3 regions of the Kutzneria sp. NPDC051319 genome follow, and region 3 is predicted to be linked to each of the others. Evidence: riboswitches for the same ligand, from Rfam matches in the RefSeq annotation. Region 3 holds a riboswitch; each other region holds the start of a gene.
What was found. Region 3 has a riboswitch for cobalamin ahead of AB0M73_RS17860 (CbtB-domain containing protein). Riboswitches for the same ligand answer to the same signal wherever they lie in the genome.
Positions count from the first base shown of each region.

Region 1: another riboswitch for cobalamin. It lies ahead of AB0M73_RS19255 (ribonucleoside-diphosphate reductase subunit alpha); the one in region 3 lies ahead of AB0M73_RS17860 (CbtB-domain containing protein).
Region 2: another riboswitch for cobalamin. It lies ahead of cobM (precorrin-4 C(11)-methyltransferase); the one in region 3 lies ahead of AB0M73_RS17860 (CbtB-domain containing protein).

Region 1 covers NZ_JBFBAM010000016.1:181,161-188,415, reverse strand. The annotation lists gene AB0M73_RS19255 (ribonucleoside-diphosphate reductase subunit alpha) at 1-1,868, opposite strand, end outside; cobalamin riboswitch at 1,978-2,187, opposite strand; gene AB0M73_RS19250 (SDR family oxidoreductase) at 2,356-3,030, shown strand; gene AB0M73_RS19245 (TetR/AcrR family transcriptional regulator) at 3,053-3,634, shown strand; gene AB0M73_RS19240 (polysaccharide lyase family 7 protein) at 3,868-4,644, shown strand; gene AB0M73_RS19235 (VOC family protein) at 4,753-5,640, opposite strand; gene AB0M73_RS19230 (class II aldolase/adducin family protein) at 5,751-6,410, shown strand; gene AB0M73_RS19225 (aromatic acid/H+ symport family MFS transporter) at 6,424-7,255, shown strand, end outside.
Region 2 covers NZ_JBFBAM010000012.1:172,962-180,216, reverse strand. The annotation lists gene AB0M73_RS15410 (crosslink repair DNA glycosylase YcaQ family protein) at 1-904, shown strand, start outside; gene AB0M73_RS15405 (YafY family protein) at 920-1,912, shown strand; gene AB0M73_RS15400 (SIS domain-containing protein) at 1,954-2,703, opposite strand; gene AB0M73_RS15395 (precorrin-8X methylmutase) at 2,785-3,321, opposite strand; cobalamin riboswitch at 3,401-3,574, shown strand; gene cobM (precorrin-4 C(11)-methyltransferase) at 3,627-4,463, shown strand; gene cobJ (precorrin-3B C(17)-methyltransferase) at 4,460-5,227, shown strand; gene cobA (uroporphyrinogen-III C-methyltransferase) at 5,224-5,970, shown strand; gene AB0M73_RS15375 (energy-coupling factor ABC transporter permease) at 5,957-6,619, shown strand; gene cbiQ (cobalt ECF transporter T component CbiQ) at 6,690-7,255, shown strand, end outside.
Region 3 covers NZ_JBFBAM010000015.1:87,535-94,789, reverse strand. The annotation lists gene AB0M73_RS17875 (DUF3046 domain-containing protein) at 64-258, opposite strand; gene AB0M73_RS17870 (cyclodeaminase/cyclohydrolase family protein) at 540-1,148, shown strand; gene AB0M73_RS17865 (bifunctional 5,10-methylenetetrahydrofolate dehydrogenase/5,10-methenyltetrahydrofolate cyclohydrolase) at 1,145-1,966, shown strand; cobalamin riboswitch at 2,001-2,133, shown strand; gene AB0M73_RS17860 (CbtB-domain containing protein) at 2,166-2,381, shown strand; gene AB0M73_RS17855 (CbtA family protein) at 2,408-3,247, shown strand; gene AB0M73_RS17850 (histidine phosphatase family protein) at 3,166-3,801, shown strand; gene AB0M73_RS17845 (tetratricopeptide repeat protein) at 3,902-4,327, shown strand; gene AB0M73_RS17840 (glycoside hydrolase family 27 protein) at 4,589-5,878, shown strand; gene AB0M73_RS17835 (MFS transporter) at 5,815-7,110, opposite strand; gene AB0M73_RS17830 (Hsp70 family protein) at 7,154-7,255, opposite strand, start outside.

The DNA.
Region 1 (7,255 bases), on a different contig from region 3:
GCGATGGAGGCGATCGTGGCCGTCGGGGCGATCGCGATCAGCAGCGAGTTGCGCAGGCCGCTCTCGGCCACGCGCTCACGCAACGCGGTCCAGCGCTCGGTCTGCGTCGGCGTGACGCCCCACAGGTCCGGCTGGAGATCGCCCTGCGCCGCACGGGTCTGGTTGTACGCCGGGTGCGCGCCGGCGGAGGCGGCCAGATCGGCCGAGGTCTCCAGGGCCGTGAGGTAGATCTCCTCGGCGATGCGGGTCGACAGCTCGCGAGCCTCGGGAGAGTCGAAGTCCAGGCGCAGCTTGAAGAACACGTCCTGAAGGCCCATCACGCCCAGGCCGACCGGCCGCCAGCGCGGGTTGGACCGGCCCGCCGGCTCGGTCGGGTAGTAGTTGATGTCGATCACGCGGTCCAGGAACGTGACCCCGGTGCGGACGGTCTCCCGCAGCTTGGTCCAGTCCAGGGCGTCGCCGGCCACGTGCGCGCCCAGGTTGACCGAGCCCAGGTTGCACACGGCGGTCTCGGCGTCGCTGGTGATCTCCAGGATCTCCGTGCAGAGATTGGAGAGGTGCACCACGTTGCCGGCCTCGGCGGTCTGGTTGCAGGTGCGGTTGGCGGTGTCCTTGAAGGTCATCCAGCCGTTGCCGGTCTGGGCCAGCGTACGCATCATCTTCGCGTACAGGTCGCGGGCCTTGACCTTGCGCACGGCCCGGCCGGCCTCCTCGGCCGCCCGGTAGGCGCGGTCGAAGTCCTCGCCCCACAGGTCCGGCAGCTCCGGCGTCTCGTCCGGGTCGAACAGCGACCACTCGGCGTCGGCCTCGACCCGGCGCATGAACTCGTCCGGGATCCAGTTGGCGATGTTCAGGTTGTGCGTGCGGCGCGCGTCCTCACCCGTGTTGTCGCGCAGCTCAAGGAACTCCTCGATGTCCGGGTGCCACGTCTCCAGGTAGACGCAGGCCGCGCCCTTGCGCCGGCCGCCCTGGTTGACCGCCGCCACCGAGGCGTCCAGCGTGCGCAGCCACGGCACGATGCCGTTGGAGTGGCCGTTGGTGCCGCGGATCAGGGCGCCGCGGGAGCGGACCCGGGACCACTGCACGCCGATGCCGCCGGCGAACTTGGACAGCTGCGCCACCTGCGCGTATCGCTCGTAGATCGACTCGAGCTCGTCGCGGGGCGAGTCCAGCAGGTAGCACGAGGACATCTGGGTGTGCCGGGTGCCCGAGTTGAACAGCGTCGGCGAGCTCGGCAGGTACGCCAGCGAGGACATCAGGCGGTAGAAGCGGATCGCCTCGGCCGCGGTGTGCGACAGGCCACAGGCCACGCGCAGCAGCCAGTACTGCGGGCGCTCCAGCACCGCCCGGGAATTGGGGTGGCGCAACAGGTAGCGGTCGTACACGGTGCGCAGGCCGAAGTACTCGAAGCGGCGGTCGTTGTCGGCGTCGATCGCGTCGTCCAGCTTGCGGGCGTGCGTGGCCACGAACTTGGCCGTCTCGTCGCCGATCAGGCCCTCGCGGTGGCCCAGCGCGATGCTCTGACTGAACGAGTGGATGCCCTGGCCGCGGACCTCCTTGTCGATGTACGCGGCGAGCAGCTGCGCGGCCAGCCGGGAGTACTCCGGCTCCTCCGAGACCAGTTCCGCGGCCGTCTGGATGGACAGCCGGTCCAGCTCCTCGGTGGTCGCGCCGTCGTACAGGCCGTTGATCGTCTTGGTCGCGACCCGCAGCGGGTCCACCTCGGACAGGCCGACCGCGTTGCGGCCCACCGCTTTCACGATCTTGTTCACGTCGACGGTCTCGAACGCGCCGCTGCGTTTGCGCACCCGCATCGTCGGGTGGGGGTCGGCATCGACCCGCACGACTGTCTTCACGGCTGGCTTCACGGCCTTGCTCCTCGCACGCTGTGGGCCCTGGGCGCGAGGACACAGGCGGCACGCGGCCGCGAGGAGTCCCCACGCCCTCCCTCGGGGCCTGGACACGAGCCCGTCCACGGTGCGGAACGGGCGAGCGGGCAGGTCTTCGGACTCACGGGCATGCCTGGTCGGCACCTACTGGCCGTCGCTTCCCGGACACCTGCGTCCAGTGCTTCGTGACGGCGGTCGTTCCCGTTCACCGCTGCGGGGCAGTCCCGGATTCGCACCGGGTTCCCTCTTACGACGACCGCCCTGGCGGGACGGCCGAACCAGCTCGGTGAGCACAATACATGGACGACGATCAGTCGCAAGAACCCACATGTTGTGTCGGCGTGTCAGGTAGGCCGAACCCGGTCCACGTCTCAGCCCGGCCGGCGCGGGCTCCCGGAGGTCGTGTGGCCGCGGTCACCGAGGTTCTTATTGCACCGTTCGTTCTCAACAGACTATCGTCGTCGACATGGACTTCACCAAGACTGTTGCCGTAGTGACCGGTGCGAACCGCGGCCTGGGCCGCAAGTTCGCCGAAGAGCTCGTCGCCCGTGGCGCGAAGGTGTACGCCACCGCGCGCCGCCCCGAGACCATCGACATCGAGGGCGTCACCCCGCTGCGCCTCGACGTCACCGACCACACCAGCATCGAGGCCGCCGCCAAGGTCGCCGCCGACGCCACCCTCCTGATCAACAACGCCGGCATCGGGAGCGCGCCCGGACTGCTGGAGCCCGACCTCGACACCGTCCGCGAGCAGCTTGAGGTGCACTTCGTCGGCCCGCTGGCGGCGATCCGCGCGTTCGCGCCGGCCATCGAGGCCAACGGCGGCGGCGCGATCCTCAACGTCGCCTCGGTGCTGTCGTTCGCCCACCCGGCGTGGTCCGGCGCGTACTCGGTGGCCAAGGCGGCCGAGTGGGCGATGACCGACGTCGTCCGCGAGGAGCTGGCGCCCAAGGGCATCACCGTGACCGGCCTGCACGTCGGCTTCATGGACACCGACATGGCCGCGCACGTGACCGAGGGCAAGTCGGACCCGGCCGAGGTCGCGTCGACCACCCTGGACGCCGTGGCCAAGGGCACGCCCGAGGTGCTGTTCGACGAGTTCACCCGCAACGTCAAGGCCGGCCTGAGCGCGGCCGTCTAGCCCGTGTGAGAGGTTTGTCCCCATGGTTCGGCACAAGGAATTCGATCCGGACACGGCCGTCGCCGACGCGATGGACCTGTTCTGGCGGCGCGGCTACGAGGCGACCTCGGTGCAGGATCTGGTCGAGCACACCGGGGTCGGCCGGCGCAGCATGTACGACACCTTCGGGGACAAGCACTCGCTCTACCTTCGCGCGCTCGACCGCTACCTCACGCTGGCAGAGGACGGGTTCCGCGAGAAGGCCGCGGCCGACGGCCTCTCGGCGATCCGCTCCCTGTTCTCACTCCTGCTCGAATCGCCGGCCGACGACTTCCGCGGCTGCCTGTTCGTGAACAGCTCCACCGAATTGGGGCCTTCGGACGACGCCGTCGCCGAGCGACTCGCGCAGCACTCGGCGGTGGCGCGCGAGACGCTGGCGGGGATGATCCGCCAGGGTCAGCGGGACGGTTCCGTCACCGACCGTATCGATGTCGAAACCGCCACCGCCGTGACCTTCAACGCCTGGGTCGGAGTCCGGGTGCAGGTCCGGGCACGCACCCCCCGCGACCAGATCATCCACGATGTGGAAAAACTGTTGGCCCTGCTCAACGGTTCACGGACCTGAACAATTCACCTGCCCGAAAGGTATTGACGGGGCAAGCGTGGGTATCCCAAACTGATGGCCCCTGCTCTTCTCGAAGTCGGTATGGCACCGCCGCCAAACCGGAGGAGATTAAAACCCATGCACACAATCCCTGCCAGCGTTTCTCGCTGTGACGGGGCGGCTCGACAACCCCGGGATCCTGCCTGATCCCTCGGTTCCCTGACGCCGCCACACGTCCCTGCGAGGAGTAAAAATTGAACAAGAAGCTCACGGCGAGCGCCCTGACCCTCGCCGCGGCCGGCACGCTGTTCGCCGGCCAATCCGCCATGGCCGCTCCCGCCCTGAACACCGGGGTCGCGCCGGGTGGAAACTTCAATTTGTCGGTGTGGTCCCTCCAGGAGCCGGTCGGCTCCCCCGGTTCGCCGACGACGATCAGCCCCAGCCGGCTGAAAGGCGCGAGCGGCTACACCGACAAGTACTTCTACACGGACAAGACCGACGGTTCCATGACGTTCTGGGACCCGGAGAACGGCGTGCACACGCCCAACTCCAACTTCTCCCGTTCTGAGCTGCGGGAAATGAATTCGAGCGGGTCCGCGGCCAGCTGGGGCCTGCCCGGCACACACAAGCTCAGCGCCACGGTCAAGGTGACCAAGGTGCCTTCCAGCGTCTGCGTCGGGCAGATTCACGCCAGCGAGGGCAGCGGCACCACCAAACCGCTGATCGAGCTCTACTACCACAGCAACGGCGACATCATCGCCGGCATCGAGAACGGCCCCGGCGGCGGCCAGACCGCGCACACCGTCGGCCATGTCTCGCTGAACACGCAGTTCAGCTACGTCATCAGCGTCACCGGCGGCAACACCATCAACATCGCGATCAACGGCAGCAACCATTCGTTCGGCATTCCGTCGGGCTGGAAGGGCTATCCGCAGTACTTCAAGGCCGGCGACTACAACCAGAGCGCCAGCAGCAGCTCCACCAACGGCGCGACCGTGCATTTCTACGCTCTGACGGTCTCGCACAGCTGAGTTGTCCTTGTTCGGCCCGGCGGATTCGTCCGCCGGGCCGTTCGGCATGCCGTCACCGACCTCGCTCGGCCGGAGTCTGACCGGCGGCGGAGATGCGCGCGATGGGCATCAGCGGGTGGCCAGGCCGGGCAGCTGCGGCTGGGAGGCGCAGCGGTTGGTCGGCCCGCGCCACATGTCGATGGCGTCGGGCTCGGACGGATCGAAGTACCGCACCCGCCAGGCGTCGTCGTCCTCGATCCGCCGAACGCCGTAGGAGTACTCGTACGTCAGGCCCTCGGGACCCTTGAAGTACAGGAAGACGGCGCCGGACTGGGGGTGCCGGCCGGGGCCCTGCTCGATCTCGATCCCGTTGTCCTGCAGGAAGTGCCAGCTGCGCATGACGTCGTCGATGGACTCGACCTGGAAGTTCATGTGGCACAGGCCCGGCCCGGCGCCCTGGAACACGGCCATCTTGTGGTGCACGGGATCGAAGCGCATCAGGCACGCGGCGTCACCGATCCAGTCGGACACCTTCAGGGTGAAGTGCTTGGTCCAGAACTTGTGCGCGGCCCGGACGTCGGGGGCGTCGAGGCAGAGGTGGCCGAACTCGGTGATGCCGGCGGCGCGGGCGAAGTTGACCGGCGTGGGCACCTCCTTCTGGTCCACCACGAGGTCGACGACGTTGCCGAACGGGTCCTCGAAGGCGATGAACTCCCGCACGTGCCGGTCGGCCGCGGCCGCCTTGTCGCCGCGGCTGACGGTCAGCCCGGCCGCTTCCAGCTCGGACTCGGCGTCGGCGAGCCGGTCCTCGTCGGCGAGCGTGAAGGCCGAGGAGATGACGCCGGCCTCACCGGCCACAAAGGACAGACAGTGGTGTCGGTTGTCGGCTCGCAGATAGGCCCGCTCCGCGGTCCGCTCGACCAGTTCGAGGCCCACCACGTCGACGGCGAAGCCGACGGCGGTCTCCAGGTCCGCGGTGCCGGAGCGGACGTAGGCGATGTCCTGGATGGCGATCACTGCCCCACCTCGCTGTCAGACGGCAACCCAACGCCCACAACGGTACAGGTATCGATATACATGTCAATCCCGCTGTTGACAGATATACAGATACCGGTAACCATTGCCCCATGTCGCCAGCCAGCATCGCCGAGGACCTGACCCGGGCGGGCCACGCGCTCGACGCAGCCGGGCTGGTCACCGCGTTCGGGCACGTCAGCGCCCGGATTTCCGACGAGGAGCTGCTCATCACGCCGCCGCGCCCGCTGGGCGCGCTGGCCGGTGGTGAATTCCCACAGCTGTCCATTTGCGCGGGGAAACTTCCCGACGACGCGCCTCGCGAGGCGTGGATGCACACCGCCATTGCCGCCGTCCGGCCGGACGTCGGCGCCATCTGCCGGGCCCAGCCGCCGACCGTCGCCGCCACCGCGACGCTGGGTATCCCGCTCGTGCCGCTACACGGCCAGGGCTCGCTGCTCGGCGCGATCGTCCCGATCTTCCACAACTCGCGCCTGATCCGTGAACCCGGGATCGCCCGCGAACTGGCGGCCGCGCTCGGCAGCGCGTCGGCGCTCGTGCTGCGCGGCAACGGCGCCATCACCGTCGGCGCCACCCTGCCCGAGGCCGTGGCCCGCATGTGGATCCTCGAGGAGACCGCCAAGCTCACGCTCGCCGTCGCCGCCCACGGCCCGGTCCGCCCCCTGCCCGCCGAGGAGCAGGCCGCCTGGGCGGCAACGGGTTCCGAACTGCTCAACCGCATCTGGCACCACCTGACCGCAGCGTCGCGGTGAAAGGAACCCCGCCATGCCGAACAGAGTTTCCCGCGGCGCCTTACGGAGCGTCGTCATCCTGTGCGCCTTCGCCGTCACCTTCGACGGCTACGACCTGGTCGTCTACGGCACGACCGTGCCGTCCCTGCTGGCGGCCTGGCACATCGGCCCCGCGCAGGCCGGCACGATCGGCAGCTACGCGCTGATCGGCATGCTCATCGGCGCGCTGCTGGTGGGCACGGTGACCGACCTGATCGGCCGCCGCCGGATCCTCGTGCTCTGCATGGTGTGGTTCTCCGTCTGCACGGCGCTGTGCGCCCTGGCCCCGAACCCGGAAGTGTTCGGGTTGTTGAGGTTCGTGGCCGGCATCGGCCTCGGCGGCCTGATGCCGACCGCCGCTGCGCTGGTGGTCGAGTACGCGCCCGCCGGCAAGCACAACATCACGTACGTGCTGATGCAGTCGGGTTACGCGGTCGGCGGCATCCTGGCCTCCGCGCTGGCGATCTCGGTGATTCCGTCGCTGAGCTGGCAGACCATGTACCTGATCGGCGCCGCGCCGGTGCTGGCGGTGCCGTTCGCGCTGCGCTGGCTGCCGGAGTCGTTGGAGTACCTGGTCTTGCGTGGCCGTACCGACGAGGCCGTCACGCTGGCCGCTCGGCTCGGCGTCGAGGTGCCGGTGATTTCGTTGTCGGAGAAGCGGAACTGGCTCAGCGCCCTGCGCGAGCTGGCCGCGCCCGGCTACCGGCTCGGCACGATCCTGTTGTGGCTGGCCAGCTTCAGTTCGCTGCTGATGGTCTACGGCATGAACACCTGGCTGCCGCAGATCATGCGCCAGGCCGACTTCCCGCTCGGCTCGGCCCTGAGCT
Region 2 (7,255 bases), on a different contig from region 3:
GCTGCGTGGCGCCCCGTACCACCACCGGCCCGGTGAACTTCGGCGGTGGGCCGGCGAGCTGTGGCCGTGGAGCGACACCGACGCGCGGGCCCGGCTCATGTGGCAGAAGTCCCGGACCGTCACCGACGGGCTGTCCGCGCTGGAGACGTACCGGCTGATCGCGGAGTCGATGCGCCAGGTCGTGACCAAGCCGATGACCAAGGGCGCGGCCAGCGCCGAGGTCACCAAGCTGATGCCGCCCGGCCAGCTGAAGGACTGTCCGGCGTGTAAGGCAACACATGTATACGAACAGCCGTTTCGGCTCGGTGCGCTGCCGGGCGGCATACGGCTGCGGGCCGGCGAGACCGGGCTGCTGCTGGAGCCGCTGCCCAAGCGCGGACCGATTCCGACGAAATCCACCAATCCGCACGGACTCGTGCACCGCTATCTCCGATTCCTCGGACCGGCGACGCCCACCGAGGTGGCGAAGTGGCTCGACACGTCGACGGCCAACGTCCGCGACATCTGGCCCGACGGCCTCGCCGAGGTTTCCGTCGACGGTCGACGTGCGTGGCTGCCCGAGGGAAATGTCGACGAACTTCTCGACTGCGACCGAGTGGAGCTCGTCCGCCTGCTGCCGGCGATGGACCCGTTCCTCCAAGCCCGCGACCATGACCTGCTGGTGCCCGACAAGGCGGAGCAGAAGGCGCTGTGGACGATCCTCGGCAATCCGGGCGCACTTCTGGTCGACGGCCAGATCGGTGGAATGTGGCGGGCGAGGCTCGTCGGCCGCAAGAAGCTGGAGGTCACCGTCACCTCGTTCGACGCCGACATCGACCCCTCACTGCGTGACGACGTGCAGGCCGAGGCCGACCGGATCGCCGACGTTCGTGGAGTGCCGACGGCGGTCGTCCGGTTCGTCTGACCCACAATGCGGGGTATGCGTGCGAGCCGGCTGCTGTCCACCCTGCTGTTGTTGCAGACCAGGGGGCGGATGACCGCGCAGGAGCTCGCCGACGAACTCGAGGTTTCCGTACGAACCGTCTACCGCGACATCGAGTCCCTGTCCGTCGCCGGCGTGCCCGTCTACGCCGATCGCGGTCCCACCGGCGGTTATCAGCTGCTCGACGGCTATCGCACCCGGCTGACCGGACTCACCACCGACGAGGCCGACTCCCTCTTCCTGGCCGGCATGCCCGGTCCCGCCGCCGAGCTTGGGCTCGGCACCGTCGTCGCCACCGCCGAACTCAAGATGCTCGCCGCCCTGCCGCCCGACCTGCGGGCCCGGGCCAGCCGCATCCGTGAACGCTTCCATCTCGACGCCCCCGGCTGGCTGCGGGAGGCCGACGAAGTTCCCTTTCTCGCCGAAATCGCCGATTCCGTCTGGAACGAGCGGATGGTCGAGATCCGCTACCGCCGCTGGCAGACCCCTCGCGAGGTCACCCGCCGTCTCGCCCCGCTTGGCGTCGTGCTCAAGGCCGGCACCTGGTACCTCGTCGCCTTGGCCGGCGCCGACCTGCGGACCTTCCGCGTCTCCAACGTCCTCGCCGTGCAGACCCTCGACGAGCGCTTCGCCCGTCCGGCCGACTTCGACCTCGCCGCCTACTGGCACGACTGGGCCGGCCAGTTCGAGGTCCGCATGCGCGGCCAGCGAGCCCGCGTGCGGCTGTCCCCCGACGGCGTGCGGGCCCTCCCCTATTTCATCGGCCGCCAGGTCGCCGACCTGGTCACTGCCACCTTTTCCGCACCCGATGCCGAAGGCTGGGTCGAGGCCGTGGTCCCGATCGAAACCCTCCGCCATGCCCACGGCGAGTTCCTCCGGTTCGGCGCCGAACTAGAGGTTCTCGACCCCGCCGAGCTCCGCGACAAGGTGACCTCGACCGTCGCCAAACTCGCCGAGTTCTACGCCGCCTCCCGGATGGCGCCGGAGTAGCGGACCAACGGCCCGGTGGTGTTCGTTCGCGGGTCGGTGGTCTACGGGTCGCGGCGGATGCGGCCGGAGTAGTGCTCTTCGAGGGACTTGTTGTGCTCGTCGCCGCCGGGGACGTTGGCCGACAGGTAGACCGGCGGCGTCTTGCCGGCGGCGATCAGGCGGGCGCAGGCGTCGGCCAGCATCATCTGGGCGGCGAAGGCGGAGGTGATCGACGAGATCGCGCACACCTGGCCGCCGCCGGGCATCGGCAGGAGCGTGTCGCCCATCGGGCCGCAGTTGTCGATCACGACGTCGGCCAGCTCGTGCAGGTGCTTGCCGGACGGATGCCGCGACTCGACGGCGGTGGCGTGGGCCAGCGACGTGAAGGCGATCAGGCCGTGACCCCGCTCTTTGACGAGCGTGGCCATTTCGACGATCGAGCCGTTTCCGCCGGAGTTGGACGCGATGACGAACAGGTCGGTCGGGCGCGGCGAGGCGAGTTCGTACACGCGGTGGGCGATCGCCGGTTCGCGCTCGGTGTGCGGGCCGAGGGAGTCGGCGGGGGCGTCGCCGTAGGTGACGATGTCGCGCAGCGCCAGTTTGTTGGTGGGGATCAGGCCGCCGGCCCGACCGGCGATCTCCATCACCAGTCCCTGCGAGTGACCGGTGCCGAACGCCTGGACCACGCCGTCGGCCAGCACGCAGTCGGCCACCAACGCGGCGGCGGCCGCGATGGCCTCACGCTGCGTGGTCACCAACTGGTCGATCAGGTCCTTGGCCGCCGACACGAACTCGTCCTGGCCGATGGACATGCGCCACTCTCCCGTCGTCAGCAACTTGCCACGTCAGCGTTCGTCACGTTAATGGCAAACCGATCACCTGGCACGCCTGCGTCAGAGGTAAAGCAGCGCGTTGACGGCCGCGGTCGCCAGCGCCGCGCCGCCGCGTTCGCCGCGGTTGGTCAACGCCGGCACGCCGAGCTCGCGGACCGCCCGCTTCGCCTCGACTGCGCCGACGAACCCGGCCGGCAACGCGATCACCAATGCCGGCCGGATCTCGCCGGCCCGACAACGCGCGACGAGTTCGGTGACGATCGACACGTCCTGCCCGATGGCCCACACCGCGCCAACCGGAGCTTTTCGTACGAACTCCTCAACTCCGCCGGCCGTCTCGGCGACGACCATCGCCGGTCGGCTGGTGATGCCGACGGCCACCATCCGGACGTCGGCGACCACCGGTGCGCCGTCGGCCAGCGCTTGCCGGCCAGCGGCCAGCGCCTGTTCGTCGACCAGCAGGTCACCGGCCCAGGTGGGGTCGGCGGTGGTGTGCACGAGGCGTTCGACGACCGCCCGCGACAGTGGCCCCATCCCCCCGGTGTCGACGCGCCGGCGGAGAATTTCGTACGACTCCGACTCGATCGGATGAGGCACTCGCGGCACGACTGGGCTTCCCCTCGGCTGGACTGTTTCACACCGTAGTCGGCGGTGTCGGCACACCCACGCGTCAGTTAACCTGCTCCGCGAGCGTGGTTACGGGAAGCCGGTGCGAATCCGGCGCGGTCCCGCCACTGTGACCGGGAAGTCGTCCCGCAGAGCAACAGCCACTGGGCGCGTGCGCCTGGGAAGGCGCGGCGACGGCGGTGATCCGGGAGCCAGGAGACCGGCCACGCGACTGACACGCGTCGCACGGAGGATGTGATGGCTGGCATCGCGCTGCGCCTCGGGCGGTTCCCGCGGTGATCCCACCCGGACTGATCTCATTCGTCGGCGCCGGCCCCGGCGCGGCCGACCTGATGACCTTCCGCGGCGCCGACCGGCTGGCCAGGGCCGACGTCGTGGTGTGGGCGTCGTCGCTGGTGCCGGCCGAGGTGCTGGACCACGCCAATCCGGCGGCCGAGCGGCACGACTCCGCCGGCATGACGCTGGAGGACGTGCTCGAGGTCTACGCGAGCCACCCCGAAGCGGCCATCGTCCGGCTGCATTCCGGCGATCCGACCGTGTACGGGGCGATCGGCGAGCAGATCGACTGGTGTCGGCGGACCGGTCGGCCGTACGAGATCGTGCCGGGCGTCGGCTCTCTCGGCGCCGCCGCGGCGGCCGTTGGTTGTGAACTGACTTCACCGATGGTTTCGCAGTCGATCGTGTTAACACGCCTGGCCGGTGGTCGGACGGCCGCGTCGATGCCCGACGGCGAGACGGTCGCCTCGTTCGCGTCGCACCGCACGACGATGGCCGTCTACCTCTCCGCGCAGCGTCCCGAGCAGTTGCAGGCCGAGCTGCTCGCCGACGGGAACGGCTACTCCGCCGACACGCCGGCGGTCGTCGTCGCGAAGGCGACGTGGCCGGACGAGCGCATCGTCACCACCACCGTCGGCGAACTCGCCGCCGATCTGCGGGCGTCCGGGATCCGGACAGCCGCACTGGTGCTCGTCGGCGAAGCACTCCGCGCCGACCGCGAGGTCCAGCGCACCAGGTTGTACGACCCGGCCTATTCGCATGGCTGTCGGCGGCGGTCGGCCGAAGGCACCACGGAGGGCCGGCCGATTCCGGTGGAGAAGCGGAGGCTGCCATGACCGGCGTGCTCACCATCGTCGGTCTCGGACCCGGCGACGCACGACACCGCACACCGGCCGCGACCGAGGCGATCGCCGACGCCGAGGCCGTCTACGGCTACTCCGCCTATATAGACGCCTGCGACGACATCCTTCGCCCGGACCAGTTCGTCGTCCGCGGGCAGATGACCGAGGAGAAGCTCCGCGCCGAGCAGGCCGTCGAGGCCGCGGCCGGCGGCCGGCGGGTGGTGCTCGTGTCGTCGGGCGACGCCGGTGTGTACGGCATGGCGACGTTGGCGTTGAGCAATGCGTACGAAATCGAGGAATCCGCACGACCTGAGGTCCGCGTGCTGCCCGGCGTCACCGCGGCGCTCGCGGCCTCGGCGCTGGTCGGCGCCCCGCTCGCGCACGACTTCGCCTGCCTGACGCTGTCCGATCTGCTGACTCCTTGGGAGGAAGTGGAGCGCCGGCTACGGGCCGTCGCCGAGGCGGACCTGGCCATCGCGCTCTACAACCCCCGCTCCAAGGGGCGGCCGTGGCAGCTCGACCGCGCCCGCGAAGTTCTGCTCGAACGCCGCGCGCCTACTACCCCGGTGGCGTTGGTCGCCGACATCGCCCGCGACGGGCAGCGCGTCGAGCTCACCACGCTCGCCGACCTCGACTGCGACAAAGTCGGCATGACCACCACCGTGCTGATCGGTTCGTCGAGCACGCGGCGGTTCGGCGACTGGCTGGTGACGCCCCGTTCGGCGGCCGGACAGAGTGCTGGGCGGAGTGCCGGGTGACCGTGCACCTCGTGGGCGCCGGCCCCGGTGATCCCGGTCTGCTCACCTGCCGTGCGGCCGAACTTCTCAAGTCCGCCGAAGTTGTCGTCTACGACCGCCCGTCGATGGTCGACATCGTCGACATCGCGAGTTCCGCCGAAGTTGTGCATTGCGTCGGCAAAGCAGGAAGTCGTCCGGCGTGGCCCCAGGCCGACGTGAACGAGCTTCTCGTCGAACTCGGACGGGCCGGCCGCGAGGTGGTCCGGCTGAAGGCCGGCGACGCGTTCGTCGTCTCGCGCGGCGGCGAGGAAGCCGTCGCACTGGCTGCCGCCGGCGTGCCGTTCGACATCGTGCCGGGCATCTCGGCGGCCATCGCCGCACCGGCGCTCGCCGGTATTCCGGTGATGGTCCGGCAGGTCGCCACCACGCTGACGGTCGTCGCCGGCAACGACGACCCCGAGTACCGCCAGCACATCGACTGGGGCGCCATCGCCCGTGTCGGCGGCACGATCGTCGTTCTCACCGGTCGGTCCGCGCTGCGGGACATCGCCGCCCAGCTGATGGCCGGCGGTCTGCCCGCCGACACCCCCGTCGCGGCCATCAGCGCCGCGAGCCGTCCGCACCAGCGCACCGAGCTCGGCACCCTCGCCGCGCTGCCCAACCCGCGGCTCCGCCCGCCGGTGACCTTCGTGATCGGCGAGGTGGCCGCGCTCGACCTGTTGGCCATCAACGGACCGGTGGAGGGATCCGATGCACATTCCTGACGGGTTCGTGAACGCGCCGGTCTCCATCGCGGGCGGGGTGGTGGCGGTGGCGGGGCTGGCGCTGTGCAGCCGGAACCTGGGGCCGTCGCTGCGGGACCGGGACATCCCCCTCGCCGGGCTGGCGGCGGCGTTCTTCCTGGTGCTGGAGGCGCCGATCTTCCCGATCGGGGTGGGCACGGGCGGTCACCTGCTGGGCGGGACGCTGGCGGTGGCGCTGCTGGGGCCCTGGCTGGGTCCGGTGGTGATCTCGGTGGTCCTGGTGGTGCAAGCCTTGTTCGCCGGCGACGGAGGAGTGACTGCGCTGGGGGTCAACGCCGTGAACATGGCGTTGATCCCGGCTGTGGTGGGCTATCCGCTGATTCTGGGCCTGCGGAAGGTGCTGCCGAAGACGAAGCTCTGGGTGGCGATCGCCTGCGGGCTGGCGGGCTTCGTGTCGGTCACTGCGGGCGCCGTCCTGTACAGCCTGGAGTACGCGGTAGGCGGCGCGACGGCGGTGCCGCCGGTGACGGTGGCGGTGACGACGATCGGCACCTACACGGTGATCGCGGTGTTCGAGGGCCTGGTGACGGGCCTGATCGTGGCGGCGCTGCTGCGGCTGAGGCCGGATCTGGTGCGTGTGGGCCGGCATCTGACGCGGGCGAGCGCATGAGCGGGCTTACGAGCGAATTCAACGCAGTGCGTCCGCGAACGCCGACACCGAGCGCTAGCGAGGTGTCGCAGTGAGCGGAGCCGCCCACAATCCGGGCGCGGACCTGCTGATCCCGGCGGACACGCCGCTGCACCGGGCGGCGCCGCAGTGCAAGGTGGCGGCGACGGCGCTGTGCATCCTGCTGGTGGCCTGCACGCCACGGGACACGTACTGGCCGTACCTCGGCTACGCCCTGGCGCTGGCCGTGGCGGCGTACATCGCCCAGATCCCGGCGGCGATGTTGCTGCGGCGGCTGGTCGTGGAGATCCCGTTCGTGTTCTTCGTGGTGCTGCTGCCGTTCCTCGCGACCGGCCCGGCAATCCACGTCCTGGGCGTTCCGCTGGCGATCGCGGGCCTGCAGTCCGGGGCGTCGATCGTGCTGAAGGCCAGCTTCGGCCTGCTGGCCACGGGTGTGCTGGCGGCGACCACGCCACTGCCGGAGGTGATCACGGGTCTGGAGCGGCTCCGGGTGCCGAAGATCTTCACCGCGGTGGCGTCGTTCATGATCCGGTACGTCGAGGTGCTGAACTCGGAGCTCAACCGCCTGCGCACGGCTCGGGCCTGCCGCGGCGCGGATCCGCGATGGCTGTGGCAGGC
Region 3 (7,255 bases):
CCGCGGATCCCCAGGCTAGCCGAACACCTGTTCGAGGGAAAACCGACACGCCGTCCGCACTCCTCAGCGCCGCTCGACCGGCACGTCGAACGCCTCGCACACCGCCCGCCAGATCGTCCTGGCCGGCACGCCGGCCTCCAGCGCCTGGTCCACGGTCAACCCGTCCAGCTCGGAAAACACGTGGTCGCGGGCGATCATCTCGGATCGGACCCGCCCGAACTCCTCGGCCATCAGGGCCCGGAAGGCAGTGATACGCATCGTGTGCAAGCCTACGCCGACAGCAAATTGCAGAAAGTGGGGACCGAGGGCTTCCCTGCCCCGGGAAACACGCTATCCTTGGCGTGGGCCCGTGATCCCCCCGACCTCAGCAGTTGGAAACTCACGGCGGAGCGCCGCAGTCGACCCCCAGGGCTGCGGCGCTTCTTTATGTCTCGGGCGCTGTTTGTTCGCCACCAAGTCCGCCTTCGCGGCGTCAGTCGCACACAAAACCGTTCTTCGTGCCGCTTTCGGGGACGCGCGGCGGTTCTAGGCTTGATCCCATGCGGGAGCAGAAGATCGGGTCCTGGCTCGACGACCTGGCGTCCGGTGCGCCGGCGCCGGGCGGCGGGGCGGTGGCGGCGATGCACGCGGCCATGGCGGCGGCATTGGTGTCGATGGTGTGCGAGCTGACCGTGGGCCGGCCGAAGTACGCGGAACACGAGCCGACGATGCGGGAAGCGCTGGCACGGGCGACCGAACACCGGCATACGGCGGTGGAACTGGCCGACGCGGACGCCGAGGCCTTCACGGGGGTGACGGACGCGTACCGGCTGCCGAAGGCCACCGACGACGAGAAGGCGGCCCGGAGCGCGGCGATCCAGGAGTCGCTGGTGCGGGCGGCGGACGTGCCGCTGCGGACGGCGGCGCTGGCGGCCGAGATCCTGGAGCTGGCCCGGCGGATCCGACCGGGCGCCAACGTCAACGTGCTGTCCGACGTGGCGGTGGCCGCGGTGTCGGCGCGGGCGGCCATGCAGGCGGCGGCGGTGAACGTGGCGGTGAACCGGGCGTCGATGACCGACGTAGCCACCCGAGCCCGACTGGAAACGGAACTGGCCCGTATCGGCGAAGAGGTCGCCGCGGCCGAGAAGTTCATCGAGGAGCTGGCATGACCCTCATCGACGGCCGCGCGGTGGCCGCTGCCATCCGCACGCAGGTCACCGCGGACGCGGCCCGGCTGCGCGACGGCGGCATCACCCCGACGCTGGCGATCGTCGTCCCCACCGACGACGAGGCCACGGCCTGGTACGTCCGCTCGATCGTGCGCACGGCGGACAAGGTCGGCGTGGCGGTGCGCGTGGTGGACGAGCGTGAGCTGCTGGGCCCGTGCCTGGACGAGCTGTCGGCGGACCCGACGGTGCACGGCGTGATCTGCCAGACGCCGTTGCCGCCGGGCCTCACGCGGGACGAGATCGCCCTGCACATCGACCCGGCCAAGGACGTGGACGGCGCCAACCCCACCAGCCTCGGGCGGCTGGCGGCGGGCCTGCCGGCGTTCGCGCCGGCGACGGCGCAGGCCGTGGTGGAGCTGCTGCGCGCGCACGGCACGACGATGGCCGGCGCGGACGTCGTGGTGGTGGGCCGCAGCACCGTGGTCGGCAAGCCGGCGGCGCTGCTGCTGCTCGCGGAGAACGCGACCGTGACGGTGTGCCACTCCCGCACCAAGGACCTGGCGGTGCAGACGAGCCGGGCCGACATCGTGGTGGCCTGCGTCGGCAGCGCGCACGTGCTCGGCGCCGCGCACATCCGCCCCGGCGCGGTGGTGATCGACGTCGGCACCAATCCGACCACGGACGGCGGCCTCGTCGGCGACGTGGACACCGACGCGGTGGAGCCGATCGCGGAGGCGATCACGCCGGTGCCGGGAGGTGTCGGCCCGGTGACGACCGCGCTGCTGTTGCGCAACGTCGTGTCGGCTGCCTCACGCTGAGCTCATACGCCCTGCTCGGCGGATTGACGTGCGTTGATCGGGGTCCGTAGTGTGCCACGCTGAGTGATGGAGTGCGTAAGCCGGTGGAAATCCGGCGCGGTCGCGCCACTGTGAGCCCGGGTTCTCGGATCCGGGCGAGCCAGACACCACGCCATCACCTGCCCAACGAACGGGACGCACGATCCCCGAAGGAGGCTCCGTGAGCACCATTCCCGTGACCACCGCCGTTCCGACGCCGGTTGTCCTGCCGCTGCCCAAGGCGATGCTGTGGCTGGGCGGCACCGTCCTGCTGGCGCTGGCGATGTACTACTTCATCGGCATCGACCAGGGCGCCACCTCGGTCTTCGGCGACAACATGTACATCCACGAGTTCGTGCACGACGCGCGTCACTTCCTCGGTTTCCCCTGCCACTGACCAACTCTCGGGCAGGACAACCGAACATGGAAAAGCGAATCATCCTGCGGGGCGTGCTGGTCGGCGCCCTGGCCGGGCTGCTGGCGTTCGTCTTCGCCCGGATCTTCGCCGAGCCGCAGATCCAGGCCGCGATCGACTACGAGAGCGGCCGCGACGAGGCCCAGGAGCTGCTGAACAAGGCGGCCGGCCTGCCCGCGGGCGACGAGGGTCCGGAGATCTTCACCCGGGCGATCCAGGCCAATGTCGGCATCGGCGTCGGCATCGTGCTGTTCGGCGTGGCCATGGGCGCGCTGTTCGCCGTGGCGTACGCGGTCTGCCTCGGCCGGGTCGGCAACCTGCGGCCCCGCACGCTGTCGGTGCTGGTGGCCGGCGGCGGCTTCCTCGGCATCTACCTGGTGCCGTTCGTGAAGTACCCGGCCAACCCGCCGTCGATAGGCCACGGGGCGACCATCGGCGTCCGCGGCGCGCTGTACGTGGTGATGATGGTCTGCTCGGTGGCGTTCCTGGTCGGCGCCGCGGTGCTGGGCAAGCGGTTGGCCAAGCGCTTCGGCAACTGGAACGCCACGCTGCTAGCGGCGCTAGCTTTCGTAGTGGTGACAGGCGTGGCGATGGCGCTGTTGCCGTCGCTGGGCGAGCTCGCGGCCAACGTCCGTGACTACGGCCCGCAGGCGACCGAGACTCCGCTGCCGCTGCGCAATCCGGCCGGCCAGATCGTCTATCCGGGCTTCCCGGCCGACGTGCTGTGGGACTTCCGCTTCTACTCGGTCGCCGCGCAGGCGATCATGTGGGCCGCCATCGGCCTGCTGTTCGCGCCGCTGGCCGAGCGGTTGTTGGCGCCCAGGGCCGAGCGGGTGGCGGCGTCCTGAACCGGATCTTCCTGGTCTGCCACGCCGCCACCGAGGCGGTGCGGCAGGCCCGTTTTCCCGCCGACGAGCCGTTGTCGCGACGGCCGTCGGCGGTGGCCGGCCCGGCCCGGTTGGACCGTCTCGCCCGGGGACCCGAGCTGCGCTGCGCGCAGACCGCCGAGGCCCTCGGTTGGGACGCCGCTGTCGACGACTCCCTGGCCGATCTCGATCACGGCTCGTGGCGCGGCCGGTCGTTGGCCGAGATCGACCAAGGCGACCTGATGGCGTGGATGACCGATCCCGAGGCCGCCCCCCATGGCGGCGAGCCCGTCAGCTCCGTCCTCAAGCGCGTCGCCGCCTGGCTGGACCGCGCAAGCGACGTCGGCCGCCTTGGCGTGGTCACCTCGCCCGCCGTGGTCCGGGCCGCAGTCCTAGCAGCGCTAGGGGCGCCGCCTTCGGCCTTCTGGCGCGTAGACGTCTCCCCGTCGACCGTCACCCAGCTCACCGGCGCTCCCGGCCGTTGGACCCTCCGGGAGACCGGCCTTCCCCTGGACGATCCGCATACGTTCGGGTGACTCCCGGTTGCGACGCTGCTTGGACTTGGTTCGCTTTACTCACCCTGACCGCGATGATCACCGTTCCCGCCGGTCTTTCGGCCACCGGGATCAAGGACAAGTGGTGGACCGGCCTCATCGCCGGCGCCGCAATCGTGCTGGCAGTGTTGGCCAAGCCCTTGTCCGATCGCCTTCAGCGGCTCACCACCCGCCGCGAGGACACCGATCTCGCCGTCCTGAACGGCTGTCTGGTCACCGCTCGCGGCGATCTCCCGACCGTGCGCCGGATTCGATTCGGGAGTTGGGTCGGTTGGACGAAGCCGAGCACGAGCTCCGCGCTGTCCTCGAGATCCACACGCGGCTCTTCGGCCCCGAATGCCACGACACTCTGATCAGCCGCAACAACCTCGCACTCGCGCTCCGCGCGCAAGGACGTCCGGACAAAGCCGAACGCGAGTGGCGGACCATTCTTGATCTGCACACCCGTCTGTCCGGGGCCGACCACCCGGACACCTTGACCATCCGCAGCAACCTCGGCCTCACTTGAGGACCTCGGGCGATTGGACGAGGCCGAGCAGGAGCTCAGCACTGTCGTGCGACTCCACACTCGCATGCTGGGACCAACGCACCCGGAGACGCTGAGCAGCCAAGACGACCTCGTGCTGGTGCAAGCGCTGCGCGAGGAGGCCGAGGGCTAGCCGAACCGGGTGTCGGGACCTACACTGCAAACGTTTCCACAACGTTGCAGCGCCGCCGCCGCACGACTTGGTGGGAGGGTGTTGTGCGTCGGTGGGCAGTGGGGTTGGCGGTGCTCGCGCTTCTAGCGGTGACACCGGTGGCGGAGGCCGAGGACAACGGGGTGGCGGCCAAGCCGCCGATGGGGTGGAGCAGCTGGAGCTTCATCCGCAAGGCGCCGACGGCGGCCAAGATCGAGGCGCAGGCGGATGCCATCAAGAGCTCGGGGCTGGCGCAGCACGGGTTCCAGTACGTCAACCTCGATGACTTCTGGATGAAGTGCGACGGCAGCGGGCCGGTGGTGGACGGGAACGGGCGCTGGGTGGTGGACACGGCGAAGTTCCCGCAGGGGATGAAGGCCGTGGCGGACCACGTGCACGCGGACGGGCTGAAGTTCGGGCTCTATGTCACGCCGGGGATACCGGAGAACGCGGTCAAGAACAACTCCCCCATCGCGGGCACCAGCTACCACGCGAAGGACATCGCGGTCACCACGACGCAGGAGAAGAACTACAACTGCAAGCACATGTACGGCATCGACTACAGCAAGCCGGGCGCGCAGGCGTACATCGACTCCTGGGCCAAGCAGTTCGCGGACTGGGGAGCGGACTACCTCAAGATCGACGGCGTGGGCAGCCCGGACATCCCGGACGTGAAGGCGTGGTCGCAGGCCCTGAAGAACACGGGCCGGCCGATCCACTACGAGCTGTCCAACAACCTGGCCATCGCGGACGCGAACACGTGGCGGCAGTACGCGAACGGCTGGCGCACCCAGGGCGACGTGGAGTGCTACTGCGGTGCGAACGGGGCCAGTTTCCCGCTGACGGACTGGAAACACGTGTCGGCGAGGTTCGACACGGCGGCCAGCTGGCAGCAGTACGCGGGACCGGGCGGCTGGAACGACCTGGACTCCATCGAAATCGGCAACGGCGACAACACCGGCCTGACCAGCGACCAGCGCCGCAGCCACCTGACGCTGTGGGCGATGGCCGCGGCCCCGCTGCTGCTGGGCACCGACCTGACCCACCTGGACGCCACCGACAAGGCGATGCTGACCAACGACTCGGTGCTCGGCGTCGACCAGGACGCGATCGCCGCCAAGCGACTGACCAAGTCGGGCAACACCCAGGTGTGGACCAAGAAGGAGCCCTCGGGCGCCTACGTCGTGGCCCTGTTCAACACGGGAACCACCGGCAACCAGACGATCACGGTGAACTGGTCGCAGGTGGGCATCACCACGGGCGCGGCGGCGGTGACGGACCTCTGGGCCCAGAAGGCCAAGGGCACCATCAAGGGCAGCTACAGCGCCACGCTGCGACCGGGTGAGACCCGGCTGATCCGAGCGGTGTCGGCGACCTCCTGAAGCGAAGCCGGTGGCTCCACAGGGGCCACCGGCCGCAAGGTGTTGCCCATGCACGCCATCAGCAGCGGCAGGGCGGCGAAGCCGACGACGAGCCCGAGCACGGTGAAAGACCAGGCGCTCATCACGAGGCCGGCCAGCAGGCCGCCCAGGGCGCCGCCGAGGTTGAGGACCAGGTCGGCCAGCCCCTGAGTCGACGGCCGCAGCCCGGCCGGCACGGACTCGGTGAGCAGGGCGGAACCGGCGACGACGCCGGCCGACCACCCGCAGCCGAGCATGATCATGCCGACGGCCATCTGCGGGGCGTCGTGGGCGGAGGCCATGCCGCAAACTCCGGCGCCGGCAACGACAAGGGCGGCCCCGAGGGTGAGCACGGGCACCCGGCCGATACGGTCGGCCAGGACGCCGAACAGCGGGCTGGCGGCGTACATGCCGGCGACGTGCACGCTGACGACGATGCCGACGACAACCAGGGTCGACCCGCCGCCGGCCATCTGCACCGGCATCATCGACATCATCCCAGTCATGGCGGTGTTGCACAGGGCCACACCTAGCAGCGCCAGCCGGACGTTGGGCCCGATCGCCTGCCACACCTCGGACCGCGTGTGCCGACGAGGCAGCTCGGAAGCCCCGACGCCGCAACAGCTGTCGCCGACGACCACGGCAACCCGCCCGGCCAGCAACGGATCCGGCCGTAGACCCGCCAGAATCCCCACGCCGGCAAGCAAAAACGCGCCGGCCGACAACAGGAACGGCGCGCCGACGAGCACGGCCAGGTTGGGCGCCGCGATCACCCCGAACGTCGTCGCCCAGACCACTGTGGACATCGCGCCCGCACGACGGCCGGGATTCGCCAGATCGGCGGCGGCGTACCGCGCGGCCAACGTCGCCGCGGTGCCGCCGCCGAAGGCCACCAACGCCACCAGCAACAACGGCCACGAGCCAAGAGCCGACGCCACGGCACAGCCGACACCGCCCACGGCACCGACCCAGTACGCGGCGGCCAACGCCCGCCGCCGCCCGAACCGGCGCGCGAACACGGCCACCGGCACGGCCAACAGCGCCGCGCCGACGGCGATGGCCGTCGCCCCCAGGCCGCCGATGGCCACCGAGCCGGACAGCCTCGTCGCCGTCAAAGCACCCAGCGTGATGCCGGTGCCGACGCCGATCGAGCCGACGGCCTGGGTGCCGACCAGGAAACCGATGACCCTGCGCTGCGCGGGATGGCGGTCCACCACTCGATCGTCACACGCCCCGACCATTGTCGTTGACGGCCGATCAGGTGCCGGGCTGAACCGAACGTTCGAACGCCGCAGCCGCTTTGGCTGCGGTCAGTGAGGTCGGATCGCCGGTGGCCGGCGCGGTGAGCACGCCGACGAG